One region of the Butyrivibrio sp. DSM 10294 genome, then DNA from elsewhere that is predicted to be linked to it. Evidence: riboswitches for the same ligand, from Rfam matches in the RefSeq annotation. Region 1 holds a riboswitch; the other holds the start of a gene.

Evidence for each region. Region 1 has a riboswitch for FMN ahead of NXH67_RS09145 (ECF transporter S component). Riboswitches for the same ligand answer to the same signal wherever they lie in the genome.
Region 2: another riboswitch for FMN. It lies ahead of ribD (bifunctional diaminohydroxyphosphoribosylaminopyrimidine deaminase/5-amino-6-(5-phosphoribosylamino)uracil reductase RibD); the one in region 1 lies ahead of NXH67_RS09145 (ECF transporter S component).

Annotation. Positions count from the first base shown of each region.
Region 1 is NZ_JANSWL010000073.1:219,073-223,078, reverse strand. Features, by position in the region: gene tsaB (tRNA (adenosine(37)-N6)-threonylcarbamoyltransferase complex dimerization subunit type 1 TsaB) at 1-62, opposite strand, end outside; gene tsaE (tRNA (adenosine(37)-N6)-threonylcarbamoyltransferase complex ATPase subunit type 1 TsaE) at 90-527, opposite strand; gene NXH67_RS09145 (ECF transporter S component) at 1,443-2,237, opposite strand; FMN riboswitch at 2,352-2,469, opposite strand; gene NXH67_RS09140 (HD-GYP domain-containing protein) at 2,589-3,674, shown strand; gene NXH67_RS09135 (UDP-N-acetylglucosamine 1-carboxyvinyltransferase) at 3,742-4,006, opposite strand, start outside.
Region 2 is NZ_JANSWL010000061.1:17,563-21,568, forward strand. Features, by position in the region: gene NXH67_RS05775 (riboflavin synthase) at 1-617, opposite strand, end outside; gene ribD (bifunctional diaminohydroxyphosphoribosylaminopyrimidine deaminase/5-amino-6-(5-phosphoribosylamino)uracil reductase RibD) at 602-1,705, opposite strand; FMN riboswitch at 1,825-1,941, opposite strand; gene NXH67_RS05785 (ATP-binding protein) at 2,149-3,381, shown strand; gene NXH67_RS05790 (rhomboid family intramembrane serine protease) at 3,477-4,006, opposite strand, start outside.

The sequences.
Region 1 (4,006 bases):
TCGCCGTCGGCAATGGCAACGGCGCCCACAAGACCTGATGTATCGATTGCAAGTATCTTCATATTCTATGAAAAATGTCCTTTTCCTAATTACTTCTTGATCATGGTTATGAGTCTGTAATCAAAGCCCTTCTCAAGGTTCTTCTCTATAACGATCTCTGTGTAGTGCTCGGGAAGAAGCTCCTCGATGAGGTTGGCCCACTCAACGATGCACAGACCATCCCCGTAAAAATAATCCTCATAGCCGATCTCGTCCATCTCGCTGATGTCGCCGATGCGATAGACGTCAAAATGGTAAAAGGGGATGCGGCCCTGATCGTACACCTGAATTATGGTGAAGGTGGGGCTGCTGACGGGGCCGTCAATTCCAAGGCCTCTGGCTATGCCCTGGGTAAAAACGGTCTTGCCGACGCCAAGGTCACCGACGAGGGTGAAGAGCTGGCCCGGCTGGGCGGTCTCACCGATTCTTTGGCCGATGGCGAAGGTTTCGTCGGGGCTGAATGACTCATGCTTGGTTACAATCTCCATACTAAACTCCTAATTAAAACTATAATTACTTGTAGTATACCATAAAAATGGGGTTGGTAGCATCCACCTGTGGTAGTGAACAGAGTACGCAGGAGTGGCATGAAAGAAGAAGTCGAAGGTGAGGACACTGCAGGGGGTAAGCGCCTTAAAAATACTTGTTTTCGTGCGCCTCGTGATTTTCTGAAGCTCGATGAAAGGGAAGCACCTCATTTCACCCTGTTCAGAACAATCGGCGCTCCCCTTCCCTCTCGCTTCGAAAATCATGTCGTCGTACAAGAACTGCGCATTTTTCCGACGCTTACCCCCTGCAGTGTCCTCCCCTCCGCCTCCCTCTTCCATCCCACTCCTGCTGTGCACTCCCCCTCCACATATGGTGAATCTGCTACCAATCATTTGATGGTAGTTCTTTACAAGCAAATCATAGTTTGTTGGGCAACCGCAATCGCAATCGCAAAACCAGCCTCCGCTTAAGCCGAGGCTGGTTACCGGCTTCGCCGGGAAGCGGCAAATTGCACCGCTGTGCAATTTGCCGCTTGATTTGGGATTGTTGTTTTTGTTACGAAGGGTGATGGTAGAAGGATAGGAAATAAGGAATTAACTATTTGTGGTGGTAGACAAGAACAGCTCCGGCTCTGCCTTGGGTGGATGTCAGTTAAGTAGTCCATTACATAGCGAAAGCACCGGAAAAACGCGCAGTTCTTGTACGACGACATGATTTTCAAGTCGAAAGGTTGAAGGAATGACGACTGTCCACGAATAGGTATGAGTAGGAGTCATTCCTTCGACATCGAGACTTAGAAAATCACGAGGCGCACGAAAACAAGTGTTTTTACGATGCTTTTGATGTGTAATGGACGGCCTGCAGGAAATACACACAAGGCAGAGCCGGAGCGTTATGGAAACCTATAATTATATTTAGCCTTCTACCTCAGCTTCGGTTTTGTGTATTTTGCGGGAGACTGAGGTTTTATCAGCCTTGAGTATGGGACTAAGCTGCTTGTACACCAAAAATGTAATAATACTGTCCGCAATACCCTTCAACAGATTGAACGGTGCAACACAAAGCGCACAGAATGTAAACAGATTGGTAACCGCAGGATTGATAGCTGTTCCCATCTCAATAAATGCATCAACTCCGCTACCGAACATTACCGCATAGGCAGGTAACAGGAAGAAGGCATTGAGAACTGCGCCAACAAAGGCTATGCATACGGTTCCGGCAAGGCAGCTGATAAGTGCTGTCTTTCTGCTCTTTTTGAATCTGTAGATGACGGTTGCGGGAACAACGAAGGCAGCTCCAACTACGAAATTGGCGATCTCTCCAACGAATCCGGAGGTTGTTCCCTGTATAAGAATATTGAGCATAACCTTCACGAACTCGATCATCACAGCAACCATGGGACCGCAGGCAAAGCCGCCGATAAGGGCCGGAATGTCGCTGAAATCAAATTTGTAGAAGGAAGGTGCAAAGAACAGCGGGAACTCAAAAAACATGAGCACAAAGGAAATTGCTGAAAATACACCGATAATGGCGATCTTCCTTACGCTGAACATAGCCTCAGCTCTTCCGTCTCTCTTAAGCTCTTCCTTTCTTGCAAGCTTCTCTACAATAAAGGTAACGAAGAAAGCTGCCAGGATCAAAAGAACCAGCGCAACAAAATGCTCCCAGTTCTGTGCTACGGTTGTAAGTAAATTCTGTTTTTCACTCATTTAATTTTCCTCTTTTCTCATCGGGTAATGTTGTTAGAAAATTGAGATAAAGAAAAATAAAAAGCTCCAAGTCACTACCTAGACCTGGGGCTGCCACAAGAATAAGAACTATTGTGCATTCTTCTCTCATCCAGACTATACTGTCGGTTTTGGAATCACACCAAATCAGCCGCCTAAGCGGGTCGCGGACTATACCGCCGGTTGGGAATCACACCCTGCCCCGAAGAATTATTATATGCATATACTAGCACAAATACCGAATTTGACAAGTACCTTACGTAAATTTATAATCAAATTATCTGTAATATTGATATAGTGACCTACTTTCGCAATTTCATTTATGAGGTTAAGATGAAGAGAGTTGTGACAAGAAAGCTGACACCGGGAATGGTGCTGGCCAATGATGTCTATACCTATGATTCATATATAAAACTTCTGGATAAAGGTATGGTTCTTGAGGATAAGGACATCGCAAGACTTGCCTTTTATTCTATTATCGATGTCCTGGTGGAAGATGACCCTGTAGAGGTGGTTGAGCCGAATATTTCCACGGCCTCGGGTCTATCCTATTCCGAGAGACTTAAAGAATCCAAAGAGTTTAAGGAGTTTCGTGCGGACTTTGAGGAATGTGCCTCAAGATTCGAGCATGCGATCAATGACCTTATCAATAACGATTCCAATTTTAATTTAGACAATATGATGGCCCCTATTTATGGGCTTCTGAAAAAAGGGCGAACTGCCACCAACATTTTTGACATGCTGCATAATCTTCGCATGTACGATGATGCCACCTATACCCACTGCATCAACGTGGCTCTTATAACCAATATTCTTGGACAGTGGCTGAAATGGAATGACGAGGAACTGGAGATAGCCACCCAGGCGGGGCTGTTCCACGATATCGGCAAGCTCATGATTCCCGACACCATCATCACCAAGCCCGGCAAGCTTACCAGCGATGAATTCTCAATTGTACAGACTCATCCTCAGAGAGGCTATGAGATACTAAGGCCCATAAACATCAGCACTCATGTTAAAAATGCAGCTCTCATGCATCACGAAAGATGCGATGGCACCGGTTATCCGCTTAAGATAAAGGGACCGCAGATTGACAGATTTGCCAAGGCTGTGGCCATAGCTGATGTATATGATGCCATGACCAGTGCCCGCCACTACAGAGGTCCCATGTGTCCCTTCATTGCCATTTCAATGTTTGAGGATGAGGGTCTTCACAAATATGACGCAGAGATAATCATGGTATTCCTTCAGAACATCGTTAACACCTATCTGCTGAATACTGTAAGGCTAAATACCGGAGAAATAGGTGAGATCATTTTTATCAACAAAACTCATTTATCAAGGCCCACCATAAAGGTCGGCGAGGATTACATCGATCTGAGCAAATGCCCCGGTGTTTATATCCAGGAAATAATATGATCCAAATCTCAAAACAAATACATACATAAACCGATACATAAAAAAACATGCATAAGTGGTAATCCACTTATGCATGTTTCATTTTAAACTTGGTTATCTCTCTGTCGGAATCAACCTTCTCAATCTGGGCTCCAAGCTCTCTTAGCTTGGCATCAAAGTCCTCATAGCCTCTCTCAATATACTTAATGTCTTCGACGGTTGAATATCCTTCTGCTGTAAGAGCCGCAATAACAAGCGCTGCGCCTGCTCTCAAGTCGGGAGCTGATATCACTGCTCCTGTATATTTGTCCACACCCTCAACAATAGCGGTGCTTCCCTCAACCTTGATGTTG
Region 2 (4,006 bases), on a different contig from region 1:
ATTACCTCCCAAAAATCTCTCTTTTCTCCGGATTGCGATAGAAATGCTCTTACATACTTGCCGATCATGTCGGTTTCAAGGTTCACGACACTGCCCGGGCGCTTGTCCTTAAGTATGGTCTGCTCCAGGGTGTGGGGGATTATAGACACGCTAAAAGAGCTTGTCGTCACCTTCGCCACTGTGAGGCTGATGCCGTCGATGGTTATGGAGCCCTTCTCCACAATTCCCTCTAGTAAAGCGTGCTCCGCGGTGATCTCATACCAGACTGCGTTGCCATCTCTCCTAGTGGCTTTGATCCTGCCGGTTCCGTCTATGTGCCCCGAGACCATATGCCCTCCAAATCGGCCGCCGGCTGCCATGGCCCGCTCCAGGTTCACACTGCTGTCGCTTCTAAGCTCACCAAGACTTGACCTTGAATAAGTCTCATTCATGACATCTACGGTAAAGCTCACTGCATCGAAACTAACAACCGTAAGGCATACACCGTTTACCGCTATACTGTCTCCGATACGGACATCCTCAAGCACCTTTTTAGCCTCAATGGTGAGCCGGCTGTTTGCACTGTTTCGGCTTATGGCTTTGACCCTGCCGATTTCCTCAATTATTCCTGTAAACACTGATAGCTCACCTCGTTTTCTATAAAAATATCCTTTCCTACCATGGATACGTTTCTTGGAATCAGCTGTATTGCCTTGCCCGGAATGTCTACGCCAAGGCCCTCCACAGGGCTTTTTGCCCGGCCTCCGAAGACCTTTGGAGCCATGAAGATCTGAAGCTCGTCAACAATCTGCGTCTTCAGAGCGCTGTAATTTAATGTAGCGCCACCTTCCAGAAGTATGCTGTCTATGCCTCTTGCCCCCAGCATTACCATAAGTACCTTGAGGTCTACGCAGCCGTCTTTTTCCGGGACTTTGAGAATCTCGCAGCCGTAGCCCTCAAGGGCACGCATTTTGTCAGGATTGCCCTTACAGGTTGCGATTATGGTCTTGTTATTGGCAGCATCCAGCACTACCTGAGAATCCAGTGGAATCGAAAGGTTGCTGTCACAGATTATTCTGATGGGATTCTTATTGATGTCGCTGTCCCTGCTGGTCAGAAGGGGATCGTCCGCTATGACGGTGCCGACACCCACCATGATTCCAGAGAGCCTGTTCCGAAGCTCGTGGACTTTTTTCCTGGAAGCCTCACAGCTGATCCACCTGGAAGCTCCGGTGCGGGTGGCTATCTTGCCGTCAGAGGTCATGGCGTATTTCATGACAACATAGGGAAGCCCGGTGATTATATATTTGTTGAAGACCTTGTTGAGGCTCTTAACTTCCTCTTCCATAACCCCTACGGTTACGTCTATTCCATGGTCCTTGAGAATCTTGACACCCTTACCTGCCACGATGGGATTCACGTCCAGTGTTCCCACAACAACTCTTGCTATGCCGCTTTCGATAATGGCCTCAGTACAGGGCGGTGTCTTACCGTAGTGGCAGCAGGGTTCCAGCGTCACATAGATTGTCGCCCCCTTGGGATCCTCGCTGCAGCTTTTCAGAGCATTGCGCTCTGCGTGGAGCTGCCCGTAGCGTTCATGATACCCCTCACCGATGATGCGGCCGTCCTTGACTATAACCGCTCCCACCATTGGATTGGGATTAACGTAGCCCGCTCCCTTCTTAGCCAGTTCAATGGCTCTTTTCATATAAAACTTGTCGTTCATACCCTTCCTCCGAATAAAAAACGTGCCTTGAATACACCTATCCAAGACACGTCAAAGCCTCTTATAATAAAAAATCCCTGAGAATATAAATATTCTCAGGGACACTTATCCAATAAGCCACACCTCTTCTCTCATCCAGACTATACTGTCGGCTTCGGAATCACACCGAATCATGCCACTAAAGGCTCGCGGGCTGTACCGCCGGTAGGGAATTACACCCTGCCCTGAAGATAGTTTATTCAATTGCTTACAATTGTAGTGGACGCTTAGCTTTCTGTCAACAATTTTTGCCTATGAAATACTTCAAATAATCGTACCTTTACATTCGATTAGGAGTCTATAAACAAACTTTTAAAGTTCGATAAACATTGCGTTACTATTGATATGGTAACCATTTTCGGCTAAAATATGATTGAATCATATTTTAGCCGAAAGGATTTATCATGAGATATATCGAAAGAGATCTTAAATCCAAGATAATAGAACTTAACAAAGAGTACTCAGCCATCCTGATCACAGGTGCAAGGCAGGTTGGGAAGAGCACATTGTTCGAAACCATCATGAAAGAACAGAGCGAAGAAAGAGAAGTCGTCACATTAGATGACCTGGAGGCTCGTGCCCTTGCCAAAAAAGATCCTGCAATGTTTTTGCAGATCCATGAACCACCTGTCATGATTGATGAAGTGCAGTATGCTCCTGAGCTCTTTTCATATATTAAGATTGCAATAGACAAAGGTGCTGCCCCGGGATCATTCTGGCTTACAGGCTCACAGGCCTTCAAGCTCATGGACCTGGCCCAGGAGTCATTGGCCGGAAGAGTTGCAATACTCAGACTCCCTCCACTTTCGCAGCACGAGGCATATGGAAAGGATGACTCCAAACCATTTGCTGTTGATCTTAATGAACTTAAGAAACGTAAAAAAACACATGCGCCTGCTTCAATGGATGAAATATATGAACGCATTTGGATGGGCGGAATGCCTGGGCTTATCAGTGGAAAGTTTACTGACAGAGACGTTTACTACAGCAGTTACATCCAAACATACATCGAAAGAGATGTGAGCGACCTGATCCAGGGAGTAGATAAGCTCTTATTCCGGGACTTCATAAGGTCAGCCGCATCCAGGATAGGCGAGGTACTTAATATACACGCCATTGCCGGAGATGTCGGAATAAACGATGATACCGCTAAACGCTGGCTCCAGGTTCTTGAGAAGTCTGAAGTCATCACACTGCTAAGGCCTTATAGCAATAATCTGCTCCATAGAACAATAAAGACACCAAAGCTCTATTTCTTTGATACCGGCCTAGTGGCTTACCTGACCAAATACTCATCACCGGAGATTCTTGCAAACGGCGCCCTTGCCGGACACATCCTTGAGAACTACGTTGTCATGGAAATCATCAAATCCTATAAAAACGCAGCTAAGGATTGCCTCTTCTGGTACTACAGGGATAAAGACAATAAGGAAGTGGATATGATCCTTGAAAGTGATGGAATGCTCCATCCAATAGAAGTAAAAAGATCAGTCAATCCAGGCACTGAGCTGGTAGGCGCTTTTTCAATATTAGACAGGGCAACAACACCAAGAGGGTGTGGTGCAATAATCTGCATGCGACCTGAGCTTTCGGCTGTAGACAGTAGTAACCTGATTGTTCCTGTGTGGTATATATAAATTAAAAGAGCGGCTAAAATCTGATTGAATCAGATTTTAGCCGCTCTTTTTGAGTTCCTTTTTACAGATTCATGAAATTCTTTGATTCTTTCTATTCACCCAAACCTAAAAACACTAACAAGCACTATTCCACACAGCACTCCCACCAGCAGCCCCGTAAAATGCCCAATCGAATCAATCTTCTTCGATGCCGTCATAGCCACTAACAGCACTATCGTCGGAACCAGCGATTTTAACCCGCTAAATCCGAATACGGTAAATGCTATGACCATATATATGCCCAGTAACCCGCATATCACTCCGGATGCTCCGATAGAATAGGTAAACGGGGCTTCTTTTTTATGAATTCTTGCAGATAACAGTCCACCTGCGATCATTATCAAGCCATAGCACAAGGCATACAGCCCTGAATACAGGATATGTTCCATTGCGCAGCCTATGTTGTAGAGAGAATACATATTACAGACAAGGTGCATTACTTCACGTTGCGTGAAAGCACTTGTAACAACTCTATATACCTGCTTATTCTGGATTGTTGTCATATATGATGAACCAAGCTGTTCTATATCAAGCTTCTTTAGATTCACAAGTGCAAATATCAATATGTTAATTGCTATGATTCCTG